4 regions of the Streptomyces sp. NPDC051636 genome follow, and region 1 is predicted to be linked to each of the others. Evidence: riboswitches for the same ligand, from Rfam matches in the RefSeq annotation. Region 1 holds a riboswitch; each other region holds the start of a gene.

Region 1 (4,833 bases):
TTCGTCGACGCGTTCACCGCCGTGATGGACGACGCGCACAACGGCGGCGGCCTGATGTGGGACTTCGGCAAGACGCTGATCAAGCAGGCGGTGGCCAACCGCTGAGCCGGAGGACCCGAGGCCGTTTTGCCTGGCGGGCAAGAAATTTGCCGCCGGGACAAGGCCGCGGGTCAATGGAGGCATGAACTCCTCCGCAGCCGAGCACCCGCACGAACACGGACCCGAGCCGTCGGCCGGGCCGGTCGGCGACCTGCCCGCCGTCGCTCCTCAGCTCCGCGCGCTGCGCCGCCGCGCCGGCCTCACCCTGGAGGCGGCGGCCCGCGCGGCCGGGCTCTCGCCCGCCCACCTCTCCCGCCTGGAGACCGGGCAGCGCCAGCCCTCTTTGCCGATGCTGCTCGCTCTGGCCCGTACCTACGGTACGACCGTTTCGGAGCTGCTCGGCGAGACGGTCGCGGACCGGGACGCGATCGTGCGCGCCGCCGACATGGAACCGACCCGGGCGGGCGGCTGGACGTACTGGCAGTCCGGCGCACCCGGCCGCGGGATGCAGGCCCTGCGCGTCCGCGTGCCGTACGGCTCCCAGGGCGACATGGTGCGCGTGCACCCGGGCGAGGAGTGGCTGTACGTCCTCAAGGGCCGGCTCAGGCTGCGCCTCGGGGACACCGCTCACCTGCTCGCGCCCGGCGACAGCGCGCACTTCGACTCGCTGACCCCGCACCGCCTCGCCGCCGAGGACCACGACGGCGTCGAGCTCCTCTTCGTCCACACCCTGCTGCAGAGCCCCACGGCCGCCCTGTGCCTGGGCCCCCTGACCGGAGACCTGACATGACCGACCTGGAGGAGAAGTTCCCCCGCGCCCTGTGGGTCCGGCTGATCATCTACATCGCCGTCGGCCACATCCTGGCAGCCTTCGTCTACCTGCTGTTCGCGGTGGGCGCGAAGGGCTGACCGCCCTGCGGAACTTCGTCAGTCGAGCAGCCGCTCCCGCAGCCGTTCCCGGATCTCCGGCGTGACCCCGAGCCCCTGCTCCAGGTAGGCGTCCACGCCGCCCCACGTCTCCTCGACCGTCTCGAACGCCGCCGTCAGGTACTCGGCACGCGCGTCGAACAGCGGGCCGAGGAGCTCCATGACCTCGGAGGAGTACGCCGAGTCGGAGCTGCCGCTGCGGCGCACCTTGTAGCGGCGGTGCTTGGCGTTCGACTCCAGGTAGTCGGCCAGGATCGCGTCCCGCTCCACGCCCACGGCGAGCAGTGTGACGGCGATGGACAGGCCTGCGCGGTCCTTGCCGGCCGCGCAGTGCATCAGGGCGGGGACGCTGTCCTCGGCGAGCGCGTGCAGCACCCGGGAGTGCTCGGCGGTGCGCTCCTTCATGATCTTGCGGTAGGAGGCGATCATCCGGTTCGCCGCCTTGCCGTCCGCGAGGAGCGCGCGCAGCTGGTCGAGGTCGCCGTCGCGGACCATCGTCCAGAACTCGGCGCCGTCCGCCGGGTCGCTCAGCGGCAGGTTCACGTTGCGCACGCCGGGCAGTTCGACGTCCGGTCCCTCGAGCCTGTGGTCGGCCGCGTTGCGGAAGTCGAAGATGGTGTGCAGCCCGAGGGAGGCGAGGAACGCCGCGTCCTCGTCGGTCGCGTGCGCGAGGTGCCCGCTGCGGAACAGCACCCCGTAGCGCACCCGCCGTCCGTCCACCGTGGGCAGACCGCCCACGTCCCGGAAGTTGCGCACTCCGGTCAGCTCCGGTTCGGTCGACGGGATCTGCTGCGTCACGGGGGCTCCTCCCAGCCGTTCCCGCCGTCGCGGCTCGTCGGCGGGCACCCTGTCGACGATACGACATCGGTTTTCCCGGGCAATGAGTTGTCCACAGGCGTTGCCTCCGCGGCCAAGAGCGCTTGATGATGTTGGCTCCACTGGGGCCCCAGGATCGCGCTCGCCGACGCCGAGGCCCTCGCCGAGCACCCGCTGCCCGGCTACCGGCCCTTCGAGTCCCCGCTCGACGGCCGCGAGGAGTATCCGGTCGAGGGCGGCCCCCGCTTCGTCAGGCCCGCCCCGTCCTTGCGCGCCGGACAGCGGCGCGATACCGAGTGGGCCTCGAGACGTACGACACCGACGACGGCGAACTCCGGCTGCGCTTCCGCGAGCTCGGGGACGAGGCCGTCGTCCTCGCCTGGCTCCAGGCGCAGCGGTACGGCGAGCCGGTCCCGGCGCTGCGGCTGCGCGGCCTCGACCCCACGGCGTCGTACGAATGCCGCGAAACGGGCGAAGTTCACCGGGGTGCCGTGCTGCTGCACCACGGGCTGCGCACCGGGCTGCGCGGCGACTTCGATGCGACGGTTCTCCGCCTGTGTCGCATCTGAGCTTTCTGTCCGAATTAGACCCTTCATTCCAAGTCGCTGTGAATTAGGGGGCCATGGGGATGGGGTGCGTGAGGAGCGTCATATTCGTGACCGTCCGTCGCGCGTCATGTCCACGTAATCCGCGGGATCTTCCTGGGATTTGATGCAACGAAGACGCATCGAATTCACGGAGGGTGACCGGGAATTCCCGTAACGGATCACGTGAAACGCGGACAGAGGGAACCATCTGGTTGTCCCTTCGCGTCCTGCTCGCTTACGTTCGCCATCAATCCGGACGGAACGCCGAATCCTGCCGCCGCCCGGAGCCCGCACACACTCACCCGTGCACGGCAGGAGCGGGGGACCCACCAGGTACGACTGCCTGTTCCGGTCTCCGGGACGGCTAGGGGTGAAGCCGCGCCCCGCGCGCGGCCGGGCAGCTCCAGCCCGAACCCGACAGCTCACCTCGCAGGCGTCGGAGAGGAATTCGCCATGCCCGCGAAGGGTAAACACCGCCGTCCCAAGACCCGGCGTTTCACGCGCTCGATCGCCGTCGCCGGCACGGGCGGCGCCGCGCTCGCCCTGCCTCTCATGGGCGCCACCGGTGCCCACGCGGCCACCGCAAAGGATTCCGTTTCGGAAAAGGCCGTCCAGACCGTACCGGTGGCCGGGAAGAAGGTCTCCGCGGCACAGCCGGGCGCACGCACCTACACGGTGAGGACCGGCGACTACCTCTCCAAGATCGCCGACGAGCAGCACGTCAGCGGCGGCTGGCACCGGCTCTACGAGGACAACCGCGAGGCCGTCGGCAGCGACCCCTCGCTGATCCACCCCGGCCTGAAGCTCACGCTCGGCAAGAAGGCCGCGCAGACGGGCGGCAAGTCCTCCGCCTCCGCCGGGTCTTCGTCGTCCGTGAAGTCGAAGTCGCAGTCGGAGTCCGGGTCCACGTCGCGGTCCCAGTCGCAGTCGGCGTCCCGGTCGTCGTCCCCCGCGTCGGCGAACACCTCCGCCGGCTTCACGCTCCCCGTGGCCAGCGCCACCGTCGGCACCGGCTACCACGTGGCGGGCAGCATGTGGTCCAGCGGCCACCACACGGGCGTCGACTTCGTCGTCCCGACCGGCACCTCGCTGAAGGCCGTGGGTGCGGGCACGGTCGTCTCCGCGGGCTGGGGCGGCGCCTACGGCAACCAGGTCGTGATCAGGCTCGCCGACGGCTACTACGCCCAGTACGGCCACCTCTCCTCGCTCTCCGTCTCGGCCGGCCAGACCGTGGCCGCGGGCCAGCAGATCGGCCTCTCCGGCGCGACCGGCAACGTGACCGGCCCGCACCTGCACTTCGAGATCCGCACCACGCCGAACTACGGCTCGGACGTGGACCCCGTCGCCTACCTCCGCTCGCACGGCGTCGCCGTCGCCTGACGACCGCGTCGCCCGTCCCTGGGTGACCGAAGGCCGGACCCCCGATCCCCGGGTCCGGCCTTCGGTGTGTCGACAGCGGGGCCGGGGCCCGGGCACAGTGACCTCCATCAGGAGCAAGGCCTTCTGCAGCCTTGGGGGCCCTTGTCCGGCAGCCCGCACCCCGCCCACGACGACTTCCGGCACGGTCTCGGCCAGTGGGTGACCGAACTGCAGGACGGCGGCAGCGTCACCGCCTCCCACGGCTTGCTGGACATCGACGTGCCCAGCGGCGCGACGGTCTGGTTCCGCCGGTGGCTCGAAGGGCCGTACGTCCTGGAGTACACCGCCCCGCCGGCGTCGCAGGGCGGGGCCAACGGCCGCGTCTCGGACCTCAACAACTTCTGGAACGCGGCCGGCGTCCGTTTCCCCGGCGACCTCTTCGCGACGCCGCGGGGAGGCGGGCTCGAGGAGTACGACTACCTGAAGACGTATTACGCCGGCTACGGCGCCAACTCCAACACCACCACCCGGCTGCGCCGTTACGTCGGCGACGCCGGGGTCCGCCCCCTGGTCTACGACTGCACCGGGCCCCTGCTCGTCGCGAACGAACCCCAGCGCGTCCGGATCGTCTCGGATCACCGGCTTCCGGGTGTGGCGTATTCCCGGATGACGCATGCCGGAGGAGTGGCTTATCTCACCGACCGTCAAGCCCGTATTACGGTCGCGTAAGTCACACCCCAAGGTGAATCATGGTCCGATGTGGCAGACGATTCGAAGAGTGACAACAGATCAGTGATCGGGTCGTACGTGGCGGTGGGGGACAGCTTCACCGAGGGCGTGGGCGACCCCGGCCCCGATGGGGCGTTCGTCGGCTGGGCCGACCGGTTCGCGGTACTGCTCGCGGACCGGCGGCCCGAGGGCGACTTCAGGTACACGAACCTCGCGGTGCGCGGCAAGCTGCTCGACCAGATCATGGCGGACCAGCTCCCGCGGGCCGTCGAACTCGCCCCGGACCTGGTCTCCTTCTGCGCGGGCGGCAACGACATCATCCGCCCCGGAACCGACCCCGACGAGGTGGCCGAGCGCTTCGAGCGGGCGGTGGCAC
Region 2 (4,833 bases), on a different contig from region 1:
GATCACCATGCCGATGGAGAGGCCCTGGACCAGCGACAGGATCTCGCTTACGGATGAGCGGGGTTTGCAGTCCGCGGAACCCGTAGGCGCCCATGGTCAGCGCCGCCCTGGTGAGCGCTGGTGTGGTGACAGGCGTAGCGGCCAGCGGCGAACCACATGCCGGCCTACAACGGGCTCAGGCCGGTCGCACCACGCTGTGGATGATCGATTCGCCGCCGTAGTAGATCGACTCCTCGCGGACGTAGGTACCCGGCTTGGGGGCGTGGATCATCATGCCGTTGCCGATGTAGATGCCGACGTGGCTGACATCGTCGTAGAAGAAGACCAGGTCACCGGGCTGGGCGTCGGCGAGGGGAACCGTGGTGCCCGCCTCGACCTGGTCGTAGGTGGTGCGCGGCAGGCTGACGCCGGCGGCCTTCCAGGCGGCCTGGGTCAGGCCGGAGCAGTCGTAGGAGCCGGGGCCGGTGGCGCCCCAGACGTAGGGTTTGCCGATCTGGGCACGGGCGAACGCGATCGCTTTGTCGGCCATGGTGGCGTACGAGGGCGACGTGCCGGAGGAGCCGGACGAGGTTCCGCTCGCCGAGCCCGACGAGCCCGACGAGTCGGACGACGAGCTGTCCTGTTGCGCCGCCGCCGCCTCCTGCTGCTGCTTCGCGAGCTCCGCCGCCTTGCGCGCGGCCTCCTCCCGCTTCTGCCTCTCGATCGCCGCGAGCCGCGCCTTCTCCTGGGCCGTCAGCGTGGACAGCAGTTCCCGTGCGGTGGCGAGCTTCTTCTGGACGGTGGCCTTGGCGGTCTGCAGGTCGTTCCGCGACTCGGTCAGCGTCTCGAGGCTCTTGGTCGCCTCCTGCCGCTTCTTCATGGTCGCGGACTGCTGGGTGACGTAGTCGTCGACCGCGTCCTTCTGCCGGGAGGTCAGCCGGCTCATCAGCTGCGTCTGGTCGAAGTAGTCCTGCGGGGTGTCCGCGAGCAGGAAGGTGGCGGTGTCGGGGGCGGTGGCCCCGGTCCGGTACTGGGCCGCGGCGAACGAACCCAGCTTCTCGCGCGCCTTGTTGAGCTTCTCCGTGCGCTTGGCCACCTCGTCGAGGAGGGCGTCGACCCGTCTGCGCTGCTTACCGGTGTTCTCCTTGGCCGCGTTGTACTTCTCGGTCGCCGACTCCGCCTGCCGGTACAGGTCGTCGACCTTCTTCTCGACCTCCTCAAGGCTCGGCTTGTCACCGTCAGCGGACGGGGTGGCGTCGGCCGTCTGGGAGAGCAGGGCCATGGAGGTGAGCGCGGCGGTGGCGAGGGCGGGGGTGCGTATACCAGCCACACCCGAGGGACGCTTGCGGTGCGACGCCAAGGGAGGCGACTCCTTCCAATGTTCCGCCTACCGGGTTAGCTGTCGGGTTCGGGCGGGTGGTTCGGAAGGGTTGCCCTACGGCCCTTCTCCCGGAGGGAGACGGACCGATTCACCCCAAGTTCGGTTGGGTCCCCGGCTCCGGTCGCCGCAGGGCGGCGCGCCGGACTCGGCGGAGGCCGCGCGGCCCGGCGACGTTCGCCGGTGGGGGCGTGCGGCCCGCCCGGCACGGTAGCCAACTCCTGTGGCTCATGTGAAGATTGATGCACGATATGCCCGATACATTTCTGTGACCCGGGGCAGAGATCCATTTCGGGTGACAGTGCGGCTCCGCAGAGTGAGCGGCGGGGAATCCGGTCATTTCCCGGGGCGGCGGCCGGTTGCCGGTGGGGCGCCCTAGACTCGGAGAGCGATGAGCAGCCTCTTTGACGACAGCTTCCTGGCGGACCTCCAGGCCCCTCGCGGGCACGAGGAGGAGCCCCCGCCACCGCCCGAGGACGAGCACGCTCCGGAGCCGGTTCCGGACGATCTGTTCGGGGGGAAGTTCGACGTGCCGCCGGACCGGGACGCCTACTACCGCGACGGCGCCCACCGCCCGGCCGTCGACTCGGCCGCGCTCCTGGAGGGGCTGAACGACAACCAGCGGGCCGCCGTCGTCCACTCCGGCTCCCCGCTGCTCATCGTGGCCGGCGCCGGCTCCGGCAAGACCCGCGTACTCACCCATCGCATCGCCTACCTGCTGGGCGAGCGGGGCGTGCACCCCGGGCAGATCCTCGCGATCACCTTCACCAACAAGGCCGCGGGCGAGATGAAGGAGCGGGTCGAGCAGCTCGTCGGCCCGCGCGCGAACGCGATGTGGGTGATGACCTTCCACAGCGCGTGCGTGCGCATCCTGCGCCGGGAGAGCAAGAAACTCGGCTTCACGTCGTCGTTCTCGATCTACGACGCCGCCGACTCCAAGCGCCTGATGGCCCTGGTCTGCCGCGATCTGGACCTCGACCCCAAGCGCTTCCCGCCGAAGTCCTTCAGCGCCAAGATCTCCAACCTGAAGAACGAGCTGATCGACGAGGAGGACTTCGCCGCCCAGGCCACCGACGGCTTCGAGAAGACCCTCGCCCAGGCCTACGCCCTCTACCAGTCGCGGCTGCGCGAGGCCAACGCCCTGGACTTCGACGACCTGATCATGACGACGGTCAACCTGCTGCGCGCGTTCCCGGACGTTGCCGAGCACTACCGCCGCCGGTTCCGCCACGTCCTGGTCGACGAGTACCAGGACACCAACCACGCCCAGTACGCCCTCGTGCGCGAACTCGTCGGCACCGCCGGGCACCCGGTGGACGTACCGCCCGCCGAGGACGACCTGCAGCCCGCCGAGCTGTGCGTGGTGGGTGACGCCGACCAGTCGATCTACGCCTTCCGCGGCGCGACCATCCGCAACATCCTCCAGTTCGAGGAGGACTACCCGGACGCGACGACGATCCTGCTGGAGCAGAACTACCGCTCCACCCAGACGATCCTCTCGGCGGCCAACGCGGTCATCGAGCGCAACGAGTCCCGCCGGCCGAAGAACCTGTGGACCAACGCGGGCGCGGGCGCCCGCATCACCGGGTACGTCGCCGACACCGAGCACGACGAGGCGCAGTTCGTCGCCGACGAGATAGACCGCCTCACGGACGCGGGCGAGGCGAAGGCCGGGGACGTCGCCGTCTTCTACCGCACCAACGCCCAGTCCCGTGTCTTCGAAGAGGTCTTCATCCGCGTCGGCCTGCCCTACAAGGTCGTCGGCGGCGTCCGTTTCTACGAGCGCAAGGAGGTCCGGGACGTCCTGGCCTACCTGCGCGTCCTCGCCAACCCGGAGGACTCGGTCCCGCTGCGCCGCATCCTCAACGTCCCCAAGCGGGGCATCGGCGACCGCGCCGAGGCGATGATCGACGCCCTGTCCCAGCGCGAGAAGATCAGCTTCCCGCAGGCGCTCAAGCGCGTCGACGAGGCGTACGGCATGGCCGCGCGCTCCACGAACGCCGTCAAGCGGTTCAACACGCTGATGGAGGACCTCCGTACGATCGTCGAGTCCGGCGCGGGCCCGGCGACCGTCCTGGAGGCGGTGCTCGAACGCACCGGGTATCTGGCCGAGTTGCAGGCCTCCACCGACCCGCAGGACGAGACCCGCATCGAGAACCTTCAGGAACTCGCGGCGGTGGCACTGGAGTTCGAGCAGGAGGCCGGTGAGGGCGAGGAGCCGGGCTCGCTCTCCGACTTCCTGGAGCGGGTGGCGCTGGTCGCCGACTCCGACCAGATCCCCGACGAGGACGAGGACGGCTCCGGTGTCATCACCCTGATGACCCTGCACACCGCAAAGGGCCTCGAGTTCCCGGTCGTGTTCCTCACCGGCATGGAGGACGGCGTCTTCCCGCACATGCGCGCCCTCGGCCAGACCAAGGAGCTGGAGGAGGAGCGGCGCCTGGCGTACGTCGGCATCACGCGTGCGCGGGAGCGGCTGTATCTGACCCGGTCGGCGATGCGCAGCGCGTGGGGCCAGCCGTCGTACAACCCGCCCTCACGCTTCCTGGAGGAGATCCCGCCCGCGCATGTGGAGTGGAAGCGGAAGGGAGCGGCGGCCCAGGTGTCCTCGGGACCGGCGTCGGGAGTGGCGGCCTCGCTGTCGTCGTCCCGCTCGCGCTCCTCGGCGTCGGGCGCGTCCGGTTTCGCCACGCGCCGCACCTCGGAGAAGCCGGTGGTGGGCCTGGCCGTCGGGGACCGGGTGACGCATGACCAGTTCGGGCTCGGCACGGTCGTCGCGGTGAAGGGCACGGGCGCGAACGCCGAGGCGACGATCGACTTCGGTGACGCCAAGCCGAAGCGGCTGCTGCTGCGGTACGCGCCGGTGGAGAAGCTGTAAGACGTCAGGGCGGCAAGGGTCCGGGGGTGCGTCCCCCGGGGCCTACGTCGGGTCGAGCCCGTGGCTGCGCAGCCACGGCAGCGGGTCTATGGCCGCCCCGCCGCCCGGCCGGACCTCGAAGTGCAGGTGCGGGCCGGTGGAGTTGCCGGAATTCCCGGAGTACGCGATCGGCTGCCCGGCTTTGACGCTCGTACCGGAGGGAACCCGGTAACTGGAGAGGTGGCAGTACCAGGTCTCCGTGCCGTCCTTCGCCGTCAGGATCATCATGTTGCCGTAGGCGCTGTTCCACTGCGTCCGTACGGTGCCGTCGGTCGCGGCCATCACGGTCGTCCCGTACGCGACGGGGAAGTCGATGCCGGTGTGCACGGACATCCAGTTCACGCCCGCCTGCCCGAAATAGGCGCTGAGCCCTTTCTGCGTGACCGGAAGGACGTACTTGGGGCGCAGCCGCTCCTTGCGGGCCGCCTCCGCCGCCGCCTTCTTCTTCTCGGCTTCCTGCTGGGCCTTGAGGTCGATGCGTTCCTGCGTCCGGCTGGCCCGGTCGGCGAAGTCGTCGGCGCCGGCGGAGAGGGTCTTGAGCTGGGTGTCAAGCTTGCTG
Region 3 (4,833 bases), on a different contig from region 1:
ATTCCGGGGCGCACGACAGTACATGACAGCACGCAAATGAATTCAGGCAGGGGAAAATACACCTCCGCCGAATTACTCTTCTTTGTATACGGTGCCCGTGTTAATGCCGCAGGCCCGACATGTTTACGGCTTGTTGCGAAGTCCTCACACGCTCCGGACGGTCCGCACCGCCGGTGAACCGCAGCCGGTGCGCGGCCGCCGCGCGTTCGGTGTGCAGCGCCGTCATCGCCCGCGCGCGCTCGCCGTCGCCGCGCGCCACCGCGTCCACGATGGCGCCGTGCTCGGCCCAGGACTCCACCGGGTTGGCGGGTGCCTCCACGGCGTACATCCAGGCGATCTTGTGCCGCAGCTGGGTGAGTACGGAGGTCAGGGCGTGGCTGCCGGAGGCCTGGGCGAGCGTCTCGTGGAACCAGCCCCCCAGGGAGCGCAGATCCTCGCTGTTGCCCCGGCGGGCCCGCTCCTGGCCCAGCCTCACCAGGCCCCGCAGCACCTTGAGATGGGCCTCGGTGCGCCGCTGGGCGGCCCGGGCGGCACCGAGGGGCTCCATCAGCAGGCGCATCTCCAGCAGGTCGGCGGCCTCCCGCTCGGTCGGTTCGGCGACGCACGCGCCCGCGTGCCGCCGGGTCACCACGAAGCCCTCGGCCTCCAGGGTGCGCAGCGCCTCGCGGACGGGGACGCGCGAGACGCCGTAGCGGCGGGCGAGGAGCTCCTCGGTGAGCCGGCTGCCGCGCTCGTAGACACCGGCCACGATGTCGTCCCGGATCGCCGTGCATACCGAGTGCGCCGGAATACGCATGACCGACCTCCGTCTTAATCCCCGTGAAACGTCGCTGATTGACGTGTGTTCCGTGACTCTATTGCAATGAGCGGGAATTTCCGATGGCAGGCCGGAATCCATGGATATTTTTTGGACAGCGGGGGTCCGAAACCACGAAAGCCCCGGCTGGTGGGCCGGGGCTTCGGGTGGTTGCGTGGTGGTTCGTCAGACGTTCACACCGCCGTGTGCGTCAGACGTTCACGCCGTGCTTGCGGAGGTAGGCGACCGGGTCGACGTCGGAGCCGTACTCCGGGGTGGTGCGGGCCTCGAAGTGGAGGTGCGGCCCGGTGACGTTGCCGGTCGCGCCGGACAGGCCGATCTGCTGGCCGGGGGTGACCTTCTGCCCCACCGAGACGCCGATGGACGACAGGTGGCCGTACTGGGTGTACATGCCGTCGGCCATCTTGATCACGATCTGGTTGCCGTACGCCCCGCCCCAGCCGGTGGAGACCACGGTGCCGGAGCCGACCGCGTGGACGGCGGTGCCGCTGGCGGCGTGGAAGTCGATGCCGGTGTGGGAGCCGGAGGACCACAGGGAGCTGCTGGCCTGGTAGCCGGTGGAGACGTAGGAGTGCGCGATCGGCGCCACGAACGCGTTGAGCCGCTTGCGCTCGGCCTCGCGGGCCGCCCGCTCCTCGGCCTCCCGGGCCTTCTTCGCCTGCTCGGCGGCCTCCTTGCGCGCCGCCTCCTCGGCCGCCTTCAGCTCTGCGGCCTCCTTCTGGGCGGTGGCCTGGGCGTCGATCTGCTCGGGGACCGAGTCGCTGATGGTGATGACCGGGGTGAGGCCGGTCTGCTCGACCGCGGGCTCGGCGGCGAGCGCCGGGGCGGCGAGAGTACCGATGGCGCCGGTGGTGGCGAGGGCCGCGACGCCCGCCGCGCGGGCGGTGGTGCGGTGCATCCGGCTGGGACGACGGTGCTTCCCGGTGGCGCGGGTGAACGCCATGAAGTGGCTGGTCCTTTCCTTCCTTCTCGCCTACCGGGTTAGCTGACGGGTTCGGAGCAGGAAGGTCTCCTACGGGCCCCCTCGCTGCGCGCGGGCGTCCGATTCACCCCAAGGGACGGTGGGTCCCCGGTTCCCCTGGCTCGCGCCGTACGGGGATTCGGCGATGGCTGTCCGGTGCCGCGGGTGCGGCGCACTGCCTGACGGACAGCCCGGAAGAAGCTAAGGCGCGCGGCTTCCAATCCTCAAACGGATCAGGGTCTTTGTAGCGCATCCCACAGGGCAGACAGGCAACCTCCGTCTCAATTCGGACATGCAGCGGGCCACATGGGGAACAAAGGGGCCCCGGTGATCCCGTCGGTCACCAGGGCCCCACGCGCGTGCCGCTACTCGGCGGACACGACGGACACTTCACCGAGACCGAGTGCCTCGACCGGCTCCTTGATCTGCGCCGCGTCCCCGACCAGGACCGTCACCAGACGGTCCACCGGGAAGGCGTTCACGACCGCCGCGGTGGCCTCCACGGTGCCGGTCGCGGCCAGCTGCCGGTACAGCGTCGCCTGGAAGTCGTCGGGCAGGTGCTGCTCGACCTGGTCGGCCAGCGTGCTCGCCACTGCCGCCGCCGTCTCGTACTTCAGCGGCGCCACCCCGACGAGGTTCTGCACGGCCACGTCACGCTCGGCGTCGGTGAGCCCCTCCGCGGCGAGCGTGCGCAGGACCGTCCACAGGTCGTGCAGCGCCGGGCCGGTGTTCGGGGTGTCCACGGAGCCGCTGATGGCGAGCATCGAGGCGCCGTTGCCCTCGGGGCCGGACCTGAGGACCTGCCCGAACGCGCGGACGCCGTAGGTGTAGCCCTTCTCCTCGCGCAGGACGCGGTCCAGGCGGGAGGTGAGGGTGCCGCCGAGGCAGTACGTGCCGAGCACCTGGGCGGGCCACACGCGGTCGTGCCGGTCGGGACCGACGCGGCCGATGAGCAGCTGCGTCTGGACGGCGCCGGGGCGGTCGACGATGACGACGCGGCCGGTGTCGTCGGCGGTCACCGGCGGCACGGGACGCGGCTGGGCCGCGGAGCCGCTCCACGCGCCCAGGGTGTCGCCGAGCAGCCCGTCCAGGTCGATGCCGGTGAGGTCGCCGACCACCACGGCGGTGGCGGTGACGGGCCGCACGTGCCGCTCGTAGAAGGCCCGCACGGTTGCCGAGTCGATCTTGGCGACCGTGTCCTCGGTGCCCTGGCGCGGCCGGGACATGCGCGAGGTCGCCGGGAATAGCTGCCGGGACAGCTCCTTGGCGGCCCGGCGGGAGGGGTTGGCCAGCTCGTGCGGGATCTCGTCGAGGCGGTTGCGCACCAGCCGCTCGACCTCGCTGTCGGCGAACGCGGGCGCCCTGAGGGCGTCGGAGAGCAGGTCGAGCGCCTTGCCGAGCCGGGAGGCCGGGACCTCCAGGCTGAGGCGCACTCCGGGGTGGTCGGCGTGCGCGTCGAGGGTGGCGCCGCAGCGCTCCAGCTCGGCGGCGAACTCCTCGGCGGAGTGCTTGTCGGTGCCCTCGGAGAAGGCGCGCGCCATGATCGTGGCGACGCCGTCGAAGCCGGCCGGCTCGGCGTCCAGGGGCGCGTCCAGGAGCACCTCCACGGCGACGACCTGCTGACCCGGGCGGTGGCAGCGCAGCACGGTCAGGCCGTTGTCGAGCGCGCCGCGCTCGGGGGCCGGGAACGCCCAGGGCCTGGCCTCGCCCGCCTGGGGCTGCGGGTGGAACTCCATAGCGGCGAGCTCGCTCACTTGGCCGCCTCCTCGTTCTCGTCGCCGGCTTCCACGGTTGCCTCGGCCTCGGGGTCTTCGGGGGGATCCGCGTCCTCGGTGTGTTCGGCGGCCTCGGCGGAGACCGGCTCGTACACCAGCACCGCGCGGTTGTCGGGGCGCAGGCGGGCCTTGGCGACCTCCTGGACCTCCTCGGGGGTCACCTCCAGGACGCGCTGGACGGCGGTGAGGGCGAGCTTCGGGTCGCCGAACAGGACCGCGTACCGGCACAGTTCGTCGGCGCGGCCCGCGACCGTGCCGAGCCGGTCCAGCCACTCGCGCTCCAACTGGGCCTGGGCGCGCTCCATCTCCTCGGGCGTGGGGCCCTCCTCGGCGAACCGGGCGAGCTCCTCGTCGATCGCGGTCTCGATGACCGGCACCTCGACGTCGCCGGAGGTCTTCACGTCCAGCCACCCCAGGGAGGGCGCCCCGGCCAGCCGCAGCAGACCGAACCCGGCCGTCACCGCCGTACGGTCGCGTCGAACCAGCCGGTTGTAGAGACGGGAGGACTCACCGCCGCCGAGGACGGTCAGCGCCAGGTCGGCCGCGTCGCACGCGCGCGTGCCGTCGTGCGGGAGCCGGTAGGCGGCCATCAGGGCGCGCGCCGGGACCTCCTCGACGACGACCTCGCGCAGCTGCCCGCCGATGATCTCCGGCAGCGAGCCGTCGCGCGGCGCGGGCTTGCCGTCATGGGCGGGGATCGAGCCGAAGTACTTCTCGATCCAGGCCAGGGTCTGCCGGGGGTCGATGTCGCCGACGACGGAGAGGACCGCGTTGTTGGGCGCGTAGTACGTGCGGAAGAACGCGCGCGCGTCCTCCAGCGTGGCCGCGTCCAGGTCGGCCATGGAGCCGATCGGCGTGTGGTGGTAGGGGTGGCCGTCCGGGTAGGCGAGGGCGGTGAGCCGCTCGAAGGCCGTGCCGTACGGGACGTTGTCGTACCGCTGCCGGCGCTCGTTCTTGACGACGTCCCGCTGGTTCTCCATGGACTCGTCGTCGAGGGCGGCGAGCAGCGAGCCCATGCGGTCGGCCTCCAGCCAGAGGGCGAGTTCCAGCTGGTGGGCGGGCATGGTCTCGAAGTAGTTGGTGCGCTCGAAGCTGGTGGTGCCGTTGAGCGAGCCGCCGGCGCCCTGCACCAGCTCGAAGTGACCGTTGCCCGTCACCTGCCCCGAGCCCTGGAACATCAGGTGCTCGAAGAGGTGAGCCAGACCGGTACGCCCCTTGACTTCGTGGCGGGAGCCGACGTCGTACCAGAGGCAGACCGCCGCGACCGGGGTCAGGTGGTC
Region 4 (4,833 bases), on a different contig from region 1:
GGCATCCGCTTCCGCGTGGACAACAGCCGGAGCGTGCGCGAACTGGGCCTCCCCTACCGCCCGGTCGAGGAGACCCTGCTGGACCACTACGAGAGCCGGCGTGCCCGGCGGAGGTCTCACGCGGGCCGTATCACCCGGTGAATGGCCGTCTCTCCGGCGCCGTAGACCGACTCCTCGCGTATGTACGCGCCCTGGCCCGGTGCGTGGACCATCATGCCGCTGCCGACGTAGAGACCGACGTGGTTGTCGTCGTCGAAGAAGAACACCAGATCCCCGGCCTGGGCCTCGCTCAGCGCGACCGGCGTGCCCGCGCCCGCCTGCTCCCGCGCGGCACGCGGCAGCGTGACCCCGGCGGCCTTCCACGCGGCCTGGGTCAGGCTGGAGCAGTCGTAGGAGTCCGGCCCGGTCGCCCCCCAGACACACGGCTTGCCCATCTGCGCCCGGGCGAAGGCCACCGCCTTCATGCCCTTTCCGCCGTACGCCGGCTCCGTGGCGGGGGAGGGGACGGCGAAGGAACCGGTGTCGGCCGGGGCGGGGGAGCCGGCGATACCGGCTCTGGCGTAGGACGGGGTGCCGGTGAGGGCGCCGGCCTGGGCGAGGGATCCGGTGTCGGTCAAGGCGCCGGTACCGGTGAAGGATCCGGTGTCGCTCAGGGGGCCGGCGCCGACGAAGGACCCGGTGTCGCCGAGGAGGGCGGCAGCGGCGAAGGTTCCGGTGCCGGTCACGGGGGTCGCCCCCGAGGGAGCCGCCGCGCCCGGGAACGGGTCCACACCGACGGCTGCCCCGGCACCGGGGGGCATGCCCGCGCCGGTCGCCATACCGACGCCGGGCATTGCGCCTGCCCCGGTCATGGCGCCTGCCCCGGCCATCACGCCGGTGGCGGCGAGTGTGCCGGTGCCGGTGAGTGTGTCCGTGCCGATGGGTGTGCCCGCGTTGGGGATTGTGCCCATTCCGGCGATCGCGCCGGTAGTGGTCGTGGTGCCCGTCCCGGTCATGGCGCCTGCCCCGGCCATCACGCCGGTGGCGGCGAGTGTGCCGGTGCCGGTGAGTGTGTCCATGCCGATGGGCCTGCCCGGGCTGGGGATTGTGCCCATTCCGGCGATCGCGCCGGTCGCGGTCATCGCATCCGCGCTGGGGCTCGCGACCACCCCGGTCATGGCGCCCGCCCCAGCTGCCGCGCCGGGCGCGGAAAGTGCGCCGGTGTCGGTGAGCGCGTCCGTCCCCGTACTCGGGCCCGGGCTGGGGATCGTGCCCGCCCCGGCCATCGCCCCCGTGCCATCCCCCGCGGCGACCGCGGTTCCCGCCGCTGACATGCCCGCGCTGAGGCCGGCCCACTGCTGGCGCAGCCACTCCTGTTCCGCCGGCTGGAGGGTCTGGTCGGCGTCGCCACGCCATGTGTCCTGGGCCGGGCGCGGGGGCTCGATCGCGGCGAGGGCGGCGGGCGGGGCCTGCCGCATGGTCTGGCGGGACAGCAGTTCACGGGCAGCGGCGAGCTTCCGCTGGTTCTGCCCCTTCGACACCGCGGGCGAGGACCGCCGCGGCGCGGCCGCGGGCAGGGCCAGGGGCGTCTCCCGCCGCGGCTCCGGCGCGGAGGGCAGCGCGGCGACGGGCCCGGCGGTCAGCTCCGCCACTGGGCGGCCGGTCAGTTCGGGCAGGGCGCGGCCGGTCAGTTCCGGCACGGCACGCCCGCCCGTCTGCCCGGAAGTCCCGGCGGTCAGCTCCGGCAGGGGGCGCCCGGCCGGCGCTTCCAGCGCACCGGCGGTCAGGCCGCGACCCAAGAGCTCCTCCGGGACCTTGGGGCGGCGCTCGGCCGGGCGCCGCGGTGTCCGGTCGGCGGGGAGTACGGCGGGCACTGACGGACCCAGCTTGGCGCGTGCCCCGTCCATCCACTGCCGGGCGACACTGTCCAGAGAGGGATCGGCGCCCCGGTCCGACCGGCGAAGACGCACCCCACGGCCGCGCGTGCCCCCTGACAGCGCACGGGTGGCGTTGTAGTTCCCGGTGGCGTTCTCGGCCTGGTCGTAGAGGGTGTCGATTCGCTGCCGAACCTCGTCGCGGCTTTCGCGCGCCATGGGGGACGTACTCCTTCCGTGCTCCGCCTACCGGGTTAGCTGTCGGGTTCGGGCGGTCGATGGTGGAAGGCATGCCCTACGACCCTTGCCCCCTCGGGCAGTTGGGCCGATTCACCCCAAGTCGGTTGGGTCCCCGGCTCCGGCTGTGCCCCGCAAGGGCACCGGACTCGACGGAGGCCACGCGGCCCGGCGGGGTTCGCCGGGGGGAGCCGTGCGGCCTGGTCGCCAACCTAGCCAACTTGTGTGGCCGGTGTGAAGGTTGAAGCGCGGAATGCCCGATACGTAATTGTGATATTCATCTTGGCGCCCGTGATCATCCGGTGAGGAGGCCCCCAAACCGCCCGCAGGACCAGCACTTCGAACGCCCGCCTCGCCGCCGCATCTCACCACCGCATGATGACCAGCGCCGTGTCGTCGGTCGCGGCCTCCCGCGGAAGCAACTCCCGCAGGACGGCGTCGGCGAGGTCCTCCGGATCCGCGGCCCGGTGCCGGCCGAGAACGTCGGCGAGACGGGCCGGCCCGACGTCGATGTCCTCGTGCCGCCGCTCGATCAGGCCGTCGGTGTACAGCACGAGGGTGGCCCCGTCGGTGAACGTGAGGCGTGCCTCGGGACGTGGCCGGGGTCGGGCCGGGCGTCCAGCGGGGGATCGGTGGCCCGGTCGAGGAACTCCACGAGGCCGTCGGCATGCACCAGTACGGGCGGCGGGTGGCCGGCGCTGCTGTAGGCCGGGGTGCGGTGGTCGAAGTCGATGAACGTCGCCACCGCGGTCGCCGATTCCGCGCCGTCGACCACGTGGGCGTACTCCCCCAGGGCGTTCAGCGCATGCGCGAGGCCGTCGGCGACGCGGCAGACGGCGCTGAGCGCTGCGCAACTGCCCCATCACGCACGCGGCCTGCAGGCAGTGCCCGACCACGTCACCGACCGAGAGGCCGATGCGGTCGCCGCCGACCCGGTCGACCAGGTCGTACCAGTCCCCGCACACGTTCAGCGCGCTCACCGGGCTGGTACCGCACGGCGGCCCGGTGGCGCCCCACCTGCAGGCGGGCGGGGAGCATCGCCTCCTGGAGGGCGAGCGCCACCTCCCGGTCCCGGGCGTGGGACCGGCGCAGCCGCTCGTTCAGCTCCTGTCAGCTCCCGGGCGCGCCGGTACAGCTCGGCCTCCAGCACCTGGGCCCGGTCGCTGTGCCCGCTGCCGCGGGCCCGGCGACCATCCCCGGCAGTGTCTGGAACACCGCCGCGTAGTCGATCTCAGCGTCCGCCATGGCCTGCCGCCTCACCCGACCGCCGATACGGGCCCGGTCTCCCCCGAAATCTGCGCCCGAGCGGGCGGGGGATCTGCCGAGGACGCTGCTCATCGCAGTCGGGAGCCACTGATCCGTGCGGGGCGTGCGCGCCGGAGCGCACGGGCGCGCGGCGGCAGGGGTCCGCCTGTGGTCCGTACCGGTACTGCGGGCGAGCGGTGTGCTCTTCCACGCTCCGGCCAGGCCGAACCGCCGCGGCGCCGGCCGCGTGTCTGTGAGTTCACGATGAATCTCCGGGGTGCTTGAACACACCGGCCTTCGACTCCGTATGGGACGGGGGCTTGCCATGCCGGGCCGGCCATGAGGTGCGGGAGTACTCCCTTGGGACGCAACAAGCGCAGACGCCCGACAGGCGCACGACGCGCGACCTTCGCCGCGGTCGCGTTGATGCTGGGCGGAGGTGGACTGGTCGCGGCGAACGTCTACGCCTCGGCGACCGAGGGCGGCACGGACGCCCAGGTGCGGCAGGCGGGCCAGGACGGGAGCGGCTGGGGTTCGGGGTCGGCCACCGTCGACTGCCCGGACGTCGGCAGCCGCCTGACCTCCGTGCCGGACGCGGCGAGGGAGGACGTCGACCGCGAACTCGCCCTGCTGGACCAGCAGGTAGCCGCCGCCTACCAGCAACTCCAGGCGTCGGCGCAGGCCGTGCGGCAGGACCCCGGGTCGGCCGACGGCACGATCATGGACCCGCTGAAGGAGAAGCGGGCCGCGGTCATCGAGCGCATCGCCGCCGCCATCGACCGCGTCGGCGACCGCCCGCAGGGAATGGAGGACCTGGCCGGGTGCACCCTGCGCCCGCCCGCAGACCAGGGTGAAGAGGGAGGTGACGGCGGCCAGGCCGACGGCGACCAGGACCAGGGCGGCAACGGCAACGCCGGCCAGGGCGGCAACGGTCCCGTGGCCGACGACTACGCGGACATCACCCGCGTCCAGCCCAACGTCCGGACCCCGCCGCAGCAGGCCGACGCCTCGCGCGGCAGCTTCACCTCCAGCTGCGGGGTCAACGCGGGCGGCCTGTTCAACTCCGACAACGTGATCGTCGCGCCCGGCGTCACCAACGGCGCCCACCACTTCCACGACTACGTCGGCAACCAGGCCAACAACGCCTTCGCCAGCGACGAGGACCTGGCGAACGGCGACACGAGCTGCGTGGACCAGGGCGACAAGTCCTCGTACTACTGGCCGGTGCTGCGCCTGCAGAACGGCACCAGGGAACGGGACGCCGACGCCCCCGGCGGCGGCACCGAGGGCAACGCCGGCCAGATCGTCACGCCCAAGGACGTCACGCTGACCTTCGAGGGCAGCCCGCGCGGCAAGGTCACCGCCATGCCCCGCCTGCTGCGCATCATCACCGGTGACGCCAAGGCCTTCGTCAACGGCCCCGCGAACGCCAACGCCTCGTGGAGCTGCACCGGTTACGAGGACCGGCAGCTGAAGGACAAGTATCCGCTGTGCCCGT

The links. Region 1 has a riboswitch for cyclic di-AMP ahead of ACIBBH_RS09825 (peptidoglycan DD-metalloendopeptidase family protein). Riboswitches for the same ligand answer to the same signal wherever they lie in the genome.
Region 2: another riboswitch for cyclic di-AMP. It lies ahead of ACIBBH_RS07005 (NlpC/P60 family protein); the one in region 1 lies ahead of ACIBBH_RS09825 (peptidoglycan DD-metalloendopeptidase family protein).
Region 3: another riboswitch for cyclic di-AMP. It lies ahead of ACIBBH_RS27910 (M23 family metallopeptidase); the one in region 1 lies ahead of ACIBBH_RS09825 (peptidoglycan DD-metalloendopeptidase family protein).
Region 4: another riboswitch for cyclic di-AMP. It lies ahead of ACIBBH_RS05115 (NlpC/P60 family protein); the one in region 1 lies ahead of ACIBBH_RS09825 (peptidoglycan DD-metalloendopeptidase family protein).

The regions. Positions count from the first base shown of each region.
Region 1 is NZ_JBITDA010000004.1:52,377-57,209, reverse strand. Features, by position in the region: gene ACIBBH_RS09850 (aspartate aminotransferase family protein) at 1-105, shown strand, start outside; gene ACIBBH_RS09845 (helix-turn-helix domain-containing protein) at 182-829, shown strand; gene ACIBBH_RS09840 (DUF6126 family protein) at 826-948, shown strand; gene ACIBBH_RS09835 (tyrosine-protein phosphatase) at 967-1,764, opposite strand; partial or broken gene ACIBBH_RS09830 (GH36 C-terminal domain-containing protein) at 2,139-2,351, shown strand; cyclic di-AMP (ydaO/yuaA leader) riboswitch at 2,659-2,818, shown strand; gene ACIBBH_RS09825 (peptidoglycan DD-metalloendopeptidase family protein) at 2,823-3,749, shown strand; gene ACIBBH_RS09820 (DUF6250 domain-containing protein) at 3,891-4,457, shown strand; gene ACIBBH_RS09815 (SGNH/GDSL hydrolase family protein) at 4,521-4,833, shown strand, end outside.
Region 2 is NZ_JBITDA010000003.1:6,522-11,354, forward strand. Features, by position in the region: gene ACIBBH_RS07005 (NlpC/P60 family protein) at 176-1,339, opposite strand; cyclic di-AMP (ydaO/yuaA leader) riboswitch at 1,347-1,521, opposite strand; gene pcrA (DNA helicase PcrA) at 1,749-4,235, shown strand; gene ACIBBH_RS07015 (peptidoglycan DD-metalloendopeptidase family protein) at 4,278-4,833, opposite strand, start outside.
Region 3 is NZ_JBITDA010000018.1:134,559-139,391, reverse strand. Features, by position in the region: gene ACIBBH_RS27915 (GntR family transcriptional regulator) at 101-796, opposite strand; gene ACIBBH_RS27910 (M23 family metallopeptidase) at 1,008-1,760, opposite strand; cyclic di-AMP (ydaO/yuaA leader) riboswitch at 1,774-1,933, opposite strand; gene ACIBBH_RS27905 (M16 family metallopeptidase) at 2,144-3,532, opposite strand; gene ACIBBH_RS27900 (M16 family metallopeptidase) at 3,529-4,833, opposite strand, start outside.
Region 4 is NZ_JBITDA010000002.1:314,415-319,247, reverse strand. Features, by position in the region: partial or broken gene ACIBBH_RS05120 (NAD-dependent epimerase/dehydratase family protein) at 1-141, shown strand, start outside; gene ACIBBH_RS05115 (NlpC/P60 family protein) at 117-2,072, opposite strand; cyclic di-AMP (ydaO/yuaA leader) riboswitch at 2,081-2,255, opposite strand; gene ACIBBH_RS05110 (SpoIIE family protein phosphatase) at 2,456-2,644, opposite strand; partial or broken gene ACIBBH_RS05105 (SpoIIE family protein phosphatase) at 2,623-2,956, opposite strand; gene ACIBBH_RS05100 (DUF1996 domain-containing protein) at 3,762-4,833, shown strand, end outside.